Regions from separate parts of the Devosia sp. Root105 genome, predicted to be linked through region 1. Evidence: predicted binding sites of a transcription regulator. Region 1 holds the regulator's gene; the other holds the start of a gene.
The links. Region 1 encodes LexA, which represses DNA repair genes until DNA is damaged. Its sites were predicted from a motif close to TGTTCNNNNTGTGTTCNG; they were not measured.
Positions count from the first base shown of each region.

Region 2: a site for LexA is predicted at 3,725-3,742, ahead of ASC68_RS02185 (YifB family Mg chelatase-like AAA ATPase). Genes of this name have one in related genera too.

Region 1 covers NZ_LMCR01000016.1:96,941-104,648, reverse strand. The annotation lists gene ASC68_RS16505 (beta-galactosidase) at 1-154, opposite strand, end outside; gene ASC68_RS16500 (SMP-30/gluconolactonase/LRE family protein) at 162-1,034, opposite strand; gene ASC68_RS16495 (2-dehydro-3-deoxy-6-phosphogalactonate aldolase) at 1,031-1,642, opposite strand; gene ASC68_RS16490 (2-dehydro-3-deoxygalactonokinase) at 1,646-2,551, opposite strand; gene lexA (transcriptional repressor LexA) at 2,822-3,544, opposite strand; gene ASC68_RS16480 (winged helix-turn-helix domain-containing protein) at 3,694-6,474, opposite strand; gene ASC68_RS16475 (hypothetical protein) at 6,479-7,366, opposite strand; gene ASC68_RS16470 (alpha/beta hydrolase) at 7,600-7,708, shown strand, end outside.
Region 2 covers NZ_LMCR01000001.1:484,414-492,121, forward strand. The annotation lists gene ASC68_RS02165 (sugar ABC transporter permease) at 1-732, opposite strand, end outside; gene ASC68_RS02170 (VOC family protein) at 1,145-1,591, shown strand; gene ASC68_RS02175 (LacI family DNA-binding transcriptional regulator) at 1,724-2,716, shown strand; gene ASC68_RS02180 (aldo/keto reductase) at 2,729-3,685, shown strand; gene ASC68_RS02185 (YifB family Mg chelatase-like AAA ATPase) at 3,797-5,317, shown strand; gene ASC68_RS02190 (LysR substrate-binding domain-containing protein) at 5,455-6,357, opposite strand; gene ASC68_RS02195 (nuclear transport factor 2 family protein) at 6,500-6,832, shown strand; gene ASC68_RS02200 (SDR family oxidoreductase) at 6,829-7,608, shown strand.

The DNA.
Region 1 (7,708 bases):
TCTCGTTCGGCCTGGGCTCGAGCCGCGACCAGGCGAACTCGCCGATGCGGACATACTGGATGCCGATTTCCGCCATGCGGCGCGCGTCATCCTCCCACCATTCGACGGGCCAGTGTTCGGGGTAGTAGCAGACGCCGACAGCGGGAAAAGACACGTGAAACTCAGAGCTTGAGGAAGGGTTCGGCGATGCCGGGCACGTCGAGCGCCACGGCGAAAACGCTGCCCGCATGCGGCTCGCGTTCGATCTCTGCGGGCGTCATGTGTTCGCGCGCCGTGGTGATGTAGAGGGTCTTGAGGTCGCTGCCGCCAAAGGCCGGGCAGCTCACCTGGCTGACGCCGGGCACCTCGACCACCTTGTCGAGCTTGCCGTCGGGCGAGATGCGGATGACCTTGCCGCCGCCCCAGCGGGCATTCCACAGATAGCCCTCGGAGTCGACCACCGAGCCATCGGCGCCGCCAGGGCCGTCCATGGTGAAGAAGTCTTCCCACGGCCCGGCCGGCAGGCCGGTCTCCGGGTCGGTGGCGCATTTGACGATCATCTTGCCGGCGTCCGTGAAGTAGGCGGTGCGGCCGTCGGGCGAAAAGCAGATCGAGTTGGGGATGCGGATGTTCTCGATCACCTTGGTGGTCTGCCCGGCACGGTACTGGTAGACGCCGCCGACACCCGCTTCGGCTTTGCGGCCCATGGTGCCGATCCAGAAGCCACCGGTGCGGTCGACGCGGCTGTCATTGGTGCGGTTGGTCGGAACGTCGCCGTCGATCTCGGCGATCACCGAGGTCGTGTCGGTCAGGAAGTCGTAGCGGAGCAGGGCGCCCGACTGGGCGATTGCAAGGCTCTGCTTGTCGATCACCGCGCCGGCGCTGACGGTGTCCTTGAAGGTGATGCGGTCGACGATGTGGCCATCGGTTCCGGCGCTCAGCATGGTCTGGTTGAGGATATCGAACCAGAACAGGCGCTCGAGCAGCGGGTGCCAGAACGGGCCTTCGCCCAGCTCGCAGCGGCTATCGACAAAGAGCTCGGCCTTGGTGTTCATCGCGGTTTTCCCTGGTCATAGGCAGCGACGGCCGCGGTGGCGCGCAATGCCACATCCGCGGCGGACATGCCGGGCTTGAAAATGTAGGTGCCGAGACCGAAGCCGGCGCAGCCGGCGGCGAAGTACTCGGTGAAATTATCGGGATTGGCGCCCCCGACGGCGTAAAGCGGAATGTCGGATGGCAGTACGGCCTTCATCGCCTTGATGCCCTTGGGGCCCAGCACTTCGGCCGGAAAGAACTTGAGGCCCGTGGCGCCCGAGCGGATGGCGGTGAAGGCGTCGGTGGGCGAGAAGACGCCCGGATACGAGGTCATGCCGCGCTCGATGGTGGCGCCGATCACCGAGGGATTGGTGTCGGGGGAGACGACGAACTGGCCGCCGGCATCAGCAACGGCATCGACGTCGGCGCGGCTCAGCACGGTGCCGGCGCCGATCAGCGCCCGGCCCTCGAACACCTTGGCGGCATCCTCGATGGAGCGCAGCGCCTCCGGCGAGTTCAGCGGCACCTCGATCATGGTGATGCCGGCGAGCACCAGGGCGTCGCAGACTTCGAGGGTTTCAGGAGGGGTGATGCCGCGAAGGATCGCGATGATGTGTCGGTGGGTCATGGTCTATGCCTGTCTTGCAGCCTTGAGGCCAGCGAGGGTGGCGTCGGTGGCGTCGATGATGCGGGTGCTGGCGCCCAGCCGGGCGAAGGCCATCTGGTAGAGCCCGCAAAGGCCGACGCTGCCGACCAAGGGGATCTCGGCTGCGCCGATCCAATCGCGCTGGCCGCCGATTTCAGCGCCGATGAGCAGACCCGACAGGAAACCGGCGCACCATGGTGCGCTGCGTCCCGAGAGGAGCGAACCGGCGCGAACCTTGAACAGCGTGGCAGTCAGCCGTTCGGGACGTTCCAGCCCCTGATCGAGGCCTGCTTCGAAGCCGCGCTCCCGATCTTCGCCTTCGAGTTCGCCACCCAGCGAGTGACGCAGCACCGAGTGGGTGCGCAGCAGTTCGAAGATCTCGCCGGTCATGGCGCTCGAGAAGCGCTCGAGCCTGGTGCCAGAGAGGAGCGCCCATTTGCTGTGGGTGCCGGGCATCACCGCCAGACCGGAGAAGCCCGGGAGCAACGATGACAGGCCCAGCAACTGGGTTTCCTCGCCGCGCATCACGTCCTCGGCGCCGACATCACGCAGGCAGACGCCGGGAAGAATGCGGGGGTTGAGCGGACCGGGCATGTCGGGCGCCACCGCGCCTTGAACGAGGCGACCAAGCTCGGCCGGCGCGTCGAGATAGGGGGCCTCGATCCAGCCCTGGCGGGCGCCGGCCATGCCGCAGATCAGCACGTCTTCGACATCCTCGGCGACACCGCTGAGCAGCGAGGTCAGCACATCGGGGTATTGTTCGCGGCTGAGGCGACCCATGCCATCCGGCGACGAGCGCGCGAAGGCGATCTCGCCGGCGGCGTCGATGCCCCATGCGCGCAGATTGGAAGTGCCCCAATCAACGGCGACCCATTCGACCTCTGCTGCCAAAACCTTCTCCCTGGCGCTGCACGTTTGCTGCGCACCGCCATGCCGCTAAAGCGCGATCGGGAAGGTTGTCCACTCTCCTGGTACGATCGCGACGGCCATTTGCATGGAGGCGCTGCCCGAGGATGCCTGAAGCCTCCCTTGGCGGCGCGGACCGTAACGTCTTTGCCGGCCCGGCCCTAGTGCAAATATCGGCGGGGAGGTTCGGTTTCATAAGAAAAAGGGCCGGCAAGGCTGCCGGCCCAAGGACCCGATTGGCGGTGGGTCTGGAGGTCAGTATTTGCGCAAGAGGCCAACCAGCCGGCCCTGCACCTTCACCCGGTCAGGCGGGAAGATGCGGGTCTCGTAGGCCGGGTTGGCCGCTTCGAGCGCAACGGAGTTGCCGCGGCGGCGAAGCCGCTTCAGCGTCGCTTCCTCGTCATCGACGAGGGCGACCACGATCTCGCCGGTCGAGGCCGCGTCCTGCTTCTTGATCAGCACGGTGTCGCCATCGAAGATGCCGGCGTCGATCATCGAATCGCCGCGGACTTCCAGTGCATAGTGCTCACCAGGCCCCAGCATTTCAGGCGGCACCATGATGGAGTGGCTGTGGGTCTGGATCGCTTCGATCGGCGTGCCTGCCGCGATGCGGCCCATTACCGGGATCGTCACCGCCCGATAGGAGTCGGCATTGACCACCGGTGCCGAGGGGCGGGCCGGAGGCGCCGACACCTTGCCGAGGTTACCCTCGATGACCGAGGGCTCGAAGCGGGCCTTGCGACCACCGAGCGAGGGGTTCATCGAATCCGGCAGCTTGATCACCTCGAGCGCGCGGGCCCGGTTGGGCAGGCGCCGGATGAAGCCACGCTCTTCCAGCGCGGTGATCAACCGATGGATGCCGGACTTGCTCCTCAGGTCGAGCGCGTCCTTCATCTCGTCGAACGAGGGTGGGATGCCGGACTCTTTCATCCGCTCGTGGATGAACATCAGCAGTTCGTGTTGCTTGCGCGTAAGCATGGGCGGCTCCGTGAGCAGAATCGGAACAAAGACTGAACGTGTTATACGTGTTCCAGTTATGTTCTGCAATCGAGCGGTGAATATTGCGTTACGATTGGGGGCGCAGCGAGCGGAATGAGCAGGTGTCGGGTCCAGGAACGCCGCTGCTGTCACCCATTGGCGAGGCGGCGGAGGAGGGCCGTGGCGGCAAGGAGGTCCGAGGTAGCCTTGCCTTCGGTGAAGGCGTGGTGAGTGCCGGCAAGGAGCTCGTAGGCGGCAGTCCGCCGGTCCCTCGACCACAGGCGTGCGAGGCTCATCGTGGCCCTCAGTTCCCAGGCGAGCGCTCCCTGGGTTCGAGCGAGATCGATGGCCTCCCGCAGCAGCCGCGTGCCGGCCTCGATATCGCCATCGGCGACCCTCGCGAGGGCGAAGGCCCGCAGGATCTCGGGTCGGCACCAGCCGCTGCTGTGTTCGGGGGAGAGCTTCAGCCCGCGCAGCGAGCCGGTGAGCGTCACCCAGGTCTCGGCCTGCAGGAAGCTCGCCGGCTGCAACAGGATGGCGCTTTCGCTGCGACGGCCTTCGCGGACGGCGATGTGGATCATCACCTTGCGGTAGAGATCGGCCCATGAGGTCCAGAGCGGCAGCCCGGCATGCTCGGCCGCGCGCTCCAGTTGCGTGATGTAGCCAACGGCTCGGTCATCCTCGCCGTACCACAGCAGCAAAGGGCAGGCGCCCAGGCCAATCGCTTCGCAGAGGGCCCAGGGACCTTGCTCGGCCGCGAAGTTCAGCGCCTCGAACAGCAGGTGGCGGGATTGGTCGGGCTTGCCCAGCAGCCACAGCCGGCGCGCCTCCAGGACGCGCAGGGCGCCCCTCGGCGGGGAGGTCAGAATGGCGAGCGGCGCCGGCAATTGCCAGTCGGGGCCAGCGATCATGGCGTTGGCGAGGCGGGCCGAGGCGGCATGGTCGCCGGCATAGTGCAGCGCCTCAGCCTGCAACCGGTCCGCGGTTTGCGCCAGATCGCGACGTCCGGCAGCGCGGGCATTGGCAAGAGCCGCCTGCGACAGCCCGGCGGAGCGCTGGAGGTGACCGGTGCGCAGCGCCAGGGCCGAGCGGACCAGCAGAAGTTCCGCATCGGCCCATGCGGCGGCCATGGTGCGGCCAAGGCGGGCCGCCTCGAGCAAGTGCCGGCCTTCGATGCGCAGCGGACCGGCGCGATCTTCCGTCAGCGTCGCCAGTTGCAGATGCAGCCGGAACCGCAGTTTGGCTGGCAGAAGCGCTCCGGCCCGTAGAGCTGTCACGGCGCGGCTACGCATCTCGTCATAGTGGCCACCCCGCAGCAGCAGGGGGCTCGCATGGGCCGCGAGGAGGGCGCCGGCGTCCAGGTCGCCATGCGGCGAAAGGCACCGGTCGAGTGCCTCGCGGACCTCCTCGACCAGGTCGCCATGCCGTTCCAGCCACTCGGCACGTGACAGCTTCTGCCACGCCTCGAGGGCATTGATGACATGCGACAGGGCGAGGTCGGCATGACGCCGTGCCGTCCGAGGCAAATCCTCTGACGCGGCGAGCCGTTCGGCGGCGTAGGCGCGCAAGGGGCGGGAGAGACGGTATCGCACTGCATGTCCACCCCGAGCGGTGAGCACCTGCGACTTTGCCACGAGGCCGCCCAGCGCGGCGATGACGCGCCGATCATCGAGGTCGCCGTCGGTGGTCACGGCAGAGGCATCAGCCAGGTCGAACGCGCCGGCGAAGATCGACAGCCGCCGCAGCACGATGCGTTCGTCGCCGGAGAGCGCGCCATGGTTGAGCTCATAGAGCCCGCGCATCGAACGGTGGCGCGGCGCAACGGTGCGGCGGCCATCGGACAGAAACTCGATACCGCGCTCGAGTTGGGTGCGCACTTCCTGCAGCCCGAACACCTGGATACGAGCGGCGGCCATATCGATGGCGAGCGGCAAGCCGTCGAGTTTGCGGCTGATGGCCACGAGGTGCCGGACGTCGCGGTCGCTGCCGCGCAGGGTTTCGTTGCCGGCCTGGACGCGCTCGATCAGCATGCGCACCGCGGCGTGGGTCATGGCCTCGTCCAGCCCGATATCGTCGCGTTCCGGCAGGTCGAGCGGCGCCAGGCGATAGACGTGCTCTCCGGCAGCTCGCAGCGGCTCGCTGCTGGTGGCGAGGACGTGGAGGCGCGGCAGCAGGCGCAGCACGGCTTCGATCGCGATGGCGGCGTCCTCGATCAGCGCGTCACAGCTGTCGATCAGCAGCAGTTTGTGAACATCCACCGGCCGGTCCCCGCTGCCCGCTGCGAGCGCCCGCAGCAACTCCGGCTCGACCCTGCGCCCGCCGGTCAGCGTGGAGAGGTCGACATAGGCGCCCCCGTCGGCGAAGCGACCGGCCAGCCGCTGCGCCGCCACGGCAGCGAGCGAACTCTTGCCGATGCCGCCCGGGCCCACGACGCTCACCAGCCGGCGCGCCGTGACCATGTCGGCAACGGCGCGCAGCGCCTCGTCACGGCCGATCAACTGGACCAGGCTACCTGGCAGTGTTGCGGGTGGGCCGTCGGCAGCGCGAGCAACCGGCGTTCTGCCGCCGACCGGCGCGATAAAGCGATAGCCGCGGCCCGAAACGTTGGCGATGTAAACCGGCCTGGTGGAGGAATCGTGCAGCGCACGTCGAATGGCGGCGAGGTGCACGCGCAGGTTCACCTCCTCGACGAAGGTCTCGGGCCACGCCACCCGGACCAGCTCCTCCTTGGTGACGAGGGCGCCGGGTCGCTCCAGCAGTGCGAGAAGAATGGCCATGGCGCGGCTGCCCAGACGCACCGGCTTGTCGTCCTCGAACAGCAGGTGGCGGGAGGCGTCGACGCTGAAGCCACCAAAATGCAGTAACTGGTCTTCGGACGCCCCGGCGGCATCCGGCGAGCGCAGCTTCAGCTCATTTGGCGGGCCATTCATCGGGTCAGGGGCCGAGGGTAGGGTGGTGCGGGGGCAGGAAACGGCCGCTGTGCAGCGCCGCCGTCTCGTCGATGCGCTTCACCCAGGCGATTGCGCCTTGCTCGAGGGCGGTAGCGCGGGCCTCTGCAAGAAGGCGCCGGGCGGCCGCGGGGTCGAACCAGATGGCCGTGCTTGCCTGGGTGCGCAGCACCTCGGGTTTGGTCCAGCCGACGGTGCCTTCGGCGACACGGCGCAGCGCCAGTTCGGAAATGGCGCGGCCGTCTACCGTTGCCAGGTGGTCGGCTTCGATCGCATCGAGGTTGTCGACCTCGAGCGGCTCCTCGTTGACCTCATCGGGATTAAAGCGGAGATCGATGGCCCGGAGCAGGCGGCGGCCCCAGTTGCGCCAGTAGTTGAGCCCGTCGCCGCCAGCTTCCTCCATCAGCTCGAACGCATAGGAGCGGGCGGCCTGTTCGTCATCGGTCCAGATGGCGATGGGAGCACAGGCCAGCGCAATGGCGTGACAGTTGGCGATGAGGTTGTCGCGGCGCGATCGCGCCAGGGTGTCGGCAGCGATCTCGACGGCCCCCTGGCCGTCGCCGGTAAGGCAGGCGATACGGGCGAGGACGATGCCCATCGAAACATAGGGGTGCACAGAGGTGCAGGGGATGAACCCCTTGGCCTCGCGTCGGACCCGTTCGGCTACCCGCTTCGCCTCGGCATGTTCGCCGAGAAAGTGCAGCGACTGGGCGATCGATTTGTAGGCGAACATTGGCTCGTCGAGCCGCTCGCGCGTCGCCTGCTCGACCATGTCGTAGGCGATTTGTCGGCAGCGCGGATAGTCCGCCTCGGTGAAGGTGGCGCACCACTGCATGGCCATTTCGGTGTGCGTGTCGGCCGCTGAGATCGTCATCGGCGCTGCCTCCGGATCGGTTGCGGAGACAATGCTGTCGCGGCGGACGGCAGCATGCCCCAGCAGAGACCCTAGCGAGTCGGCCAACCCGCGGCGTGTGAAGAGTTGCTAAGAAGCATGAATCGCTCGGCGCGCCGTTACGATACTTCACAGCGATTAACTGGCAGCATGACCGCCGCCGGATCAGCTTTGGACCACCGAGACAGAACTCGGTCTCACCAAGGAGAGATCCAATGCTTTCAACAAAGATGATCGCGCTCAGCCTCGCGACAGCGCTGCCGATGCTGCTCGCGGCCATGCCGCAGGCGCTCGCCGCCGAGATCAAGAATGTCGTGATGGTCC
Region 2 (7,708 bases), on a different contig from region 1:
GGTGAAGTAGCCCGGCACCCAGGTGGCCTGCCCCGGCCCGCCATTGGTCATGGCCACGACAATGTCGTAGGCCTTGACCACGCCCAGCGAGAGCAGAATTGCGCAGGTGAGGAAGGTAAACTTCATCATCGGGATGATGATCTCGGCGTAGAGCCGCCAGAAGCTGACCCCATCGAGACGGGCAGCGCTCCAGATCTCGGTGTTGATGGATTTGAGGCCCGAGAGCATCAGCGCCATGTAGAAGCCGGCCCCCTGCCAGACCGAGGCGAGGATGATGCCATACATGGCGGTCTCGGGCTTGGAGAGCCAATCGAAGCTGATGAAGGTGAGGCCGATGGAATGCAGCGCACCCTGCAGGCCGAAGCTGGGGTTGAACATCCAGCGCCACGCCACGCCGGTGACGATCAGCGAGACCGCCAGCGGATAGAGGAACACCGTCCGGAAAAAGCCCTCGCCGCGCTTCTCGCGATCGATCAGGGCAGCAAGAATGAATCCGAAGACAATGGCCAGAAAACTGCCGATGCCGAGCACCAGCATGTTCTTGAGCGCAATGGTCCAGCCTTTGTCCTTGAACAGCCGTTCGTACTGGCGGGCCCAGTCGGAAAAATCGATGCCGTAGGTCGCAAAGGCCTTTGATGAGGTGAACGAGACGTAGATCGTCCACAGGATCGAACCGATGAAGGCGACGACCGTTATCGCCACCGCCGGTGTCAGCGCGAGCTGCGGCGACATTCGGCTCCACCGAAAGGCCATGCTTCCCTCCCTGCAGCGCCACCCGGCCTCTGGACCGTGGTGGCGCCTCCCTGACCGTTGAGGTCGTATTATCGCTAATCTAGATACGCGCTGCCGATCTCGTCAATGGTCAATAATCTGAGGAGAGCAGGTCCCCTCGGGTGGGAACGATCGCGCCGTACGACGAAACTTGGCGATATGCGCCGGAATAGTCACCTTGAATATTAAGTAATATCAATATCTTATCCGTACGTTCCTCTGGAGGGCCGACACGAGAGCGGTCTGGCGGCGAAGAAATGCTGATTGACAGGCCCCATGGTTTGGATGATCCATTCGTATTAGCGTTCATACAAATTGCGCGGACGATCGGTTTCAGCCGGATCGACAAAGTCGCTTGAGGGGGAGAAAAATCATGCACGGAATCAATGGTGTCGGCCATGTGGCGATCAAGGTCACCGACCTCGATCGCTCGCTCGACTACTACATCAACAAGCTCGGCTTTCCCGAGATGCTGCGGCTCCACAAGGACGACGGAAGCGTCTGGCTGGTCTATCTGCGGATCACCGACGCACAGTATCTCGAAGTTTTCCCGGGAGCCGAAAACGATCGTGCACCAGGCTGGAACGCCAACGGCATGAACCATATGTGCCTTACCGTTGAGAACATCGACGATACGCTGGCGCAAGTGGCGGCCGCTGGGCTCGAGCTGCTGTTGCCGCTCAAGACAGCGATCGACGGCAACCGCCAGGCGTGGCTGGAAGACCCGGACGGCAACCGGATCGAACTGATGGAGATGGCCGAGGACAGCCTGCAGCTTCAGGCGATCCGCCGGCTGCAGGAAACGGGAGCGATCGCCTGATCGCGATGTCCGTTCCTATGGACGATCGAGCCACGGTGACCAGCGCGACACCGGCATGCTATCGGTGTTGCATAGCGACGGGCGAAGTATCGCCGGTGCAAGAATCGGGTGCCGAACTTGGGTAAGGGGATCGTGCGGTTACGGGACATTGCTGCGCGCACCGGGTTTTCACTTAACACCGTGTCTCTGGCGCTGCGCAACAGCGAGCGAATTCCCGTCGAAACCCGGAACAAGATCCAGTCGGCGGCGCTTGAGCTGCGCTACGTTCCCAACCACGTGGCGCAGTCGCTGGTGAGCCGAGCGACCCGCACCATTGGCCTGGTGCTGACCGACATTCTCAACCCGACGCTGACGCAGACCGCCCAGTCGGTCGAGATCGCGCTGGCGGAGAGGGGTTACGGCACGCTGTTCGCCACCTCGAACAACACGCTCGAGGAGGAAATCCGGGTCGTCGACATGTTCCGCTCCCGCCAGGTGGATGGCATCCTGATCTACCCGGCGCGGCATCGCGACCTCGAACACCTCAGGCCGTTACGCAGCGCCAATTTTCCGCTCGTCCTGCTGATTGCCGATCCTGACGCTGGCATTGACGGGGTAAGCGTCAACGATCGCAGCGGCGGCTACCAGGCGACGCGCTACCTGATCGGCCGGGGCCACAAGCGGATCGGCTTTCTCGACGCCTCGCATGCCAATGGCAATGACGAAAAGCTCGAAGGCTATCAGCAGGCCCTGCTGGAGGCCGGCATCGGCGTCGATGCGGAGCTGATCGCGCCGACCAATGGCCACTATGCGCGGCACGGCTATTTCGCGCTCGACATGCTCATGAACGGGCCGAAGCGGCCGACCGCGGTGCTGACCGACAACGACTCGCTGGCGTTGGGGGCGCTGCGCTGGTGCCACAAGCAGGGCGTGCGCATTCCCGACGACCTCGCCATCATGGGTTATGACAACATCGCCTTCACCGAATTCGGAGAGCCGCCGCTGTCGACGGTGAACTACGACGCCCAGGCCGTCTCGCAAATGGCCGTCGATCGCCTGATGCACCTGATCGCCGCTGGCGAGAAACTACCGCCGCCGCGGGTTACCTTGATCGATCCCGAGCTCATCATTCGCGAAAGTACCTGACCGATCGTGACGATGCTCTCGCCCGCCCTCCGCCCTGCCCCGCTCGCCAATAATCCGTTGCCCCTGCTGCCGATTGCGCAAGGCGGCTCGTGGTACGCTAAAGACGCGACGGACACCGATCTGCTCGGCGCACTGCATGCCGCCTATCTGGCGGGAATACGGCACTTTGATACCGCCGCGGGCTACGGCAACGGCAGGTCGGAAACTCTGCTCGGCCAGTTCCTTGAGGGCAAGCGGGAGAGTGTCTTTCTCGCATCCAAGTCGCACACAGATGACCTGACGGCAGCCGCCGCAATTGCCGAAGTCGAAGGCAGCCTCAACAGGCTCAGTGTGGACTTCATCGACCTCTACTACATTCACTGGCCCCGTGCCGGCAGGGACATGCGCCCGGTCATGGAAGGTCTCGAAACCGCACGCGCTCAGGGCAAGATCGGTGCTGTCGGGGTGAGCAACTTCAGCGTTGCGCAAATGGAGCAGGTTTCTGAGGTCGGCAGCATCGAAGTCCATCAACTGGGCTACAACCTGCTGTGGCGGTATGCTGAAGCTGAAGCCATTCCGTACTGCCTCGCCCACGATATCGCCGTGGTGGCCTACAGCCCGCTGGGTCATGGGATCCTTACCGGCAAGTTCGGCCGCGATCCGGGTCTGATTGCCGGTGACCAGCGTCACTCGATCCTGCCATTCAGGGCTGACATCTGGCCGCATGTGCATGCCGGCGTGGAGCAAATGAAGCGGCTCGCCGCCGAGCTCGACCTGCCGCTTTCGACCCTCTCGATCCGCTGGATCCTCGGTCAGGTCGGCGTCAATTCGGTCGTCGCCGGAGGCCGGACGAGGGAGCAGGTGGCAAGCAACGCGGCGGCACTCGAGGCGGCAATCCCGGCCACGGCGTTCGAAGAGCTTACCGATATCAGCGATGCGATCATGGCGCACATCCCGGACGCCGGAAATCTCTTCAACCACTATCCGTAGGCACTGTGGCAGCCAGCGGGACCCCTGTCATCGCCGATCTGTTCCCTAAATGTTCTTGCTTCGCCCGCAGACCTCCTGCTAGCGTGCCGCGCGGATGTTGGGGGCATAACGATGGTCACGCGGGTCGCCACCGTGGCGTTTCAGGGGATCGAGGCGGTGCCGGTGGATGTGCAGGTGCAGATTGCGCCTGGCCTGCCAAAATTCTTCCTCGTCGGGCTGCCGGACAAGGCGGTGAAGGAATCGGGCGAGCGGGTGCGGGCGGCGCTCTATGCCTCGGGCCTCAGCCTGCCGCCCAAGCGCATCACCGTGAACCTCGCCCCGGCGGACCTGCCCAAGGAGGGCAGCCATTACGACCTGCCGATTGCGCTCGGGCTGATGGCGGCGATCGGCGCCATCCCGTCCGATGCGCTCGAAGGCTACCTGGCGCTCGGGGAACTCGGGCTCGACGGCCAGCTCGCCCCGACCGCCGGAGTGCTGCCGGCAGCGATCGCCGCACTGTCGCGCGACATGGGGATCATCTGCGCCGAGGCCTCGGGGCCGGAGGCGGCATGGGCCGGTGAGGACCTCGAGATCGTCGCGCCACCAACGCTGTTGGCGCTGGTCAACCATCTCGGTGGCTTTCAGCTCTGCAGCCGCCCTGTGGCGCGGCGGCGGGCCGAGCCGGCCGGGCTGCCCGATCTCAGCGAAGTGCGCGGCCAGCAGGTGGCGCGCCGAGCGCTCGAAGTCGCGGCGGCGGGCGGCCATAACCTCTTGATGATCGGCCCGCCCGGCGCCGGCAAATCCATGCTGGCGGCGCGACTGCCCTCGATCCTGCCGCCGCTCAACCCGCGCGAACTGCTCGATGTGTCGATGATCCAGTCGATTGCCGGCGAACTGGCAGGCGGCGCGCTCAGCGATCGCCGGCCGTTCCGCGCCCCGCATCATTCGGCCTCGATGGCGGCGCTGGTCGGCGGCGGCCTGAAGGTCCGGCCGGGGGAAGCCAGCCTCGCCCATAACGGCGTGCTGTTCCTCGACGAGTTGCCGGAGTTCTCGCCCTCGGTGCTCGACAGCCTGCGCCAGCCGCTCGAAGCGGGCGAGACGGTGATCGCCCGCGCCAACGCGCATGTCAGCTTTCCTGCCCGCTTCCAGCTGATTGCGGCGATGAACCCCTGCAAATGCGGGCTCGCCGGCACACCCGGCCATGTCTGCAAGCGCGGCGACCAATGTGCGCTCGACTACCAGGGTCGGGTCTCCGGGCCGTTCCTCGATCGCATCGATCTGCGCATCGACGTGCCCGCTGTCTCGGCCGCCGAGATGATCGGCCCGGCGACGGCCGAACCCTCAGCCGCCGTCGCCGCCCGCGTCGAAACGGCGCGCGAGCGGCAGCGCCGGCGCTACATCGAAGCCGGCCACCCCGATGTCTTCACCAACGCCGCCGCCGGCCCGTCGCTGATCGAAAAGCTGGTCAATCCCGACAAGGACAGCCAGACCTTGCTGCTGCAGGCCTCGGAGCGCTTCAACCTCTCGGCCCGCGCCTACCACCGGGTGCTGAAAGTGGCGCGCACCCTCGCCGACCTCGCCGGCGCCGACAAGGTTACCCGCCCGCATCTGGCCGAGGCGTTGAGCTATCGGCTGAACCTGGCCTTGGGATAGGTTGAGCGCATCACGGTAACCTGGCGCTGTCGGACCTGCCCTAGCCAGCAGCCGCTACGACCCGGCGATCGCGCGAGGGCTGTTTCGCTGGCGGCACGGCCGCTTCTGGCCCGAAGCGGCCATTGCTCCAGGAGCGACTAACTATTGGCGGATGCGAACTCTCTCGCGGCACGCATGAAGGCGCTGAAGGCTGCGGGAGGATTCTTTCGGCCCGGATAATACAGCGCCAGCGGAGCCAACGGAGGGGTCCAATCCTCGAGGACGCGCACCAAGCGCCCGGCCCCAATGTCATCGCGCACGTCCGCTTCCATCACATAGCCCAGCCCAATACCATTCTGCGCGGCTATCTTAACAAGGCTCGACTCGTCGAGGGTAATTGCGCCCTGCACGTCGATCTGAACCGCGCTCCCATCCTTTTCAAATCGCCACCGAAACAGGGCGTTATTGGGAAGACGCGAACGGATGCACCTGAACCGATAGAGGTCCGCCGGGACCAATGGCCTGCCATGTGTCCGGAGAAAGTCTGGTGACGCGACGACAGCGTTGCTGCGCTCTCGGCCGAGCGGCAAGGCTATCATGTCGCTGGGCACTAAATCTGCTGGCCTCAGGCCCAAGTCGAAGCCGGCCGCAACTATATCTACCAGTCGTCCCTCGGTAACCAGATCGATATGCACCCGAGGATATTGCCGCAGGAACAATAGGATGAGGGGTGCCATCACTTCTCTGGCGGCCGACGCAAATGCATTGATGCGCAAGGTACCGGTCGGCGTCTCCTGGAGCGACTGAGCGGCCAGCATGGCGTCGTGGATATCTGTCATCGCGGGCCCAACCCGCTCGACAAAAGTCTTCCCCGCGTCGGTGAGCGAAACGCTGCGCGTCGTTCGGTTGAACAGGCGAATGCCGAGGCGCTGTTCAAGCTTGGCGATGGCATTGCTCAGGGCCGTCGTGGACATGCCGAGCTCAAGCGCTGCGGCTCTAAAGGAGCCTTGGCGGGCAATGCCGAGAACGGCGTCGAGGTCGGCAAGCACAGATCGCGTCATTGTCCCGATTTTCGAAATTCCTCATCCCTATTTGTCCCTGTTATCGGGGCATTCGTCCAGCCCTAGATTATCCCCGCCGGGCCCAAAAGGGGATCGGCCTCGCAGCCGGCAAGGCTGCACAGACCGAGCTGGAGAGCTGAAAATGACTGTTAAGCTGCCTAGGGCCATTAAGGCCTATTTTGCTGCCGACCGTGACGGCGGCCCTGACGAACTCGCCGCTTCCTTCACCGAAAACGCCAAGGTCAAGGATGTCGGCGAAACCATCGTCGGCCACGAAGCCATCCGACAGTGGAAGATCGATTACAGCGGAAAATTCGGTCCCACCACCATCGAGCCGTTCTTCATCACCACTCAGAACGACAAGATCCAGGTGATGGCTCATGTCGCCGGTGACTTCCCCGGCAGCCCGGTCGATCTGAAGTACTTCTTCGTCCTCGCCGGGGACAAGGTTGCTGAGCTGGAAATCACGGTATGACCCCGTTCCTCACATTGCAGGGGCGACGGGCGCTTATCACCGGGGGTACTTTGGGCGCCGGCGCCGCAACGGTGGCGCTCTTCCGGGAGCTAGGCGCGCACGTTCTGACAACAGCGCGACACGAGCCGGCGGATCTTGACGGTGAAGCGTTCGTCGCCGCCGATCTGACCACCCAAGCCGGGGTAAAGGCTGTCATCGATGCGGTGGATGGTGAGCTTGGTGGGCTCGACATCCTCGTCAACGTTCTGGGTGGCTCGTCCGCGCCATCGGGTGGTTTCGTCGCGTTGGACGATGTTGAATGGAACAAGGAGTTCGACCTCAACTTCTTTCCCGCTGTCAGGCTCGATCGCGCTCTGATCCCCGGCATGATCGCCCAGGGCAGTGGCGTCGTCATCCATGTGACCTCGATCCAGAACCGCCTGCCGCTACCGGAGGCGACGACGGCCTACGCGTCGGCCAAGGCTGCGCTCAATACCTATAGCAAGAGCCTTTCCAAGGAAGTCTCGCCCAAGGGCGTGCGAGTGGTACGGGTTTCGCCCGGCTGGATCTCCAGCCCGAACGCCAGTGGTCTCGCACTCCGCATCGCCGAAGAAGCCGGCATCGGCTATGACGAGGCAGTGCAGGTGATTATGAACTCGCTCGGCGGTATCCCGCTGGGACGACCGGCCGAGCCGAAAGAGGTTGCCGACCTGATCGCATTTCTGGCGTCGGATCGCGCAACGTCCATAACCGGGACCGAGCATGTGATCGACGGCGGGACTGTTCCGACAACGTAGTCAGCCGATACGCAGACTCTGAATTATCAACTACCGTTACCACTACGCCGTGAGGTGAAGCCTCACGGTCGCCCTTCCCGAGCCCCGCGCCTAAGAGCGC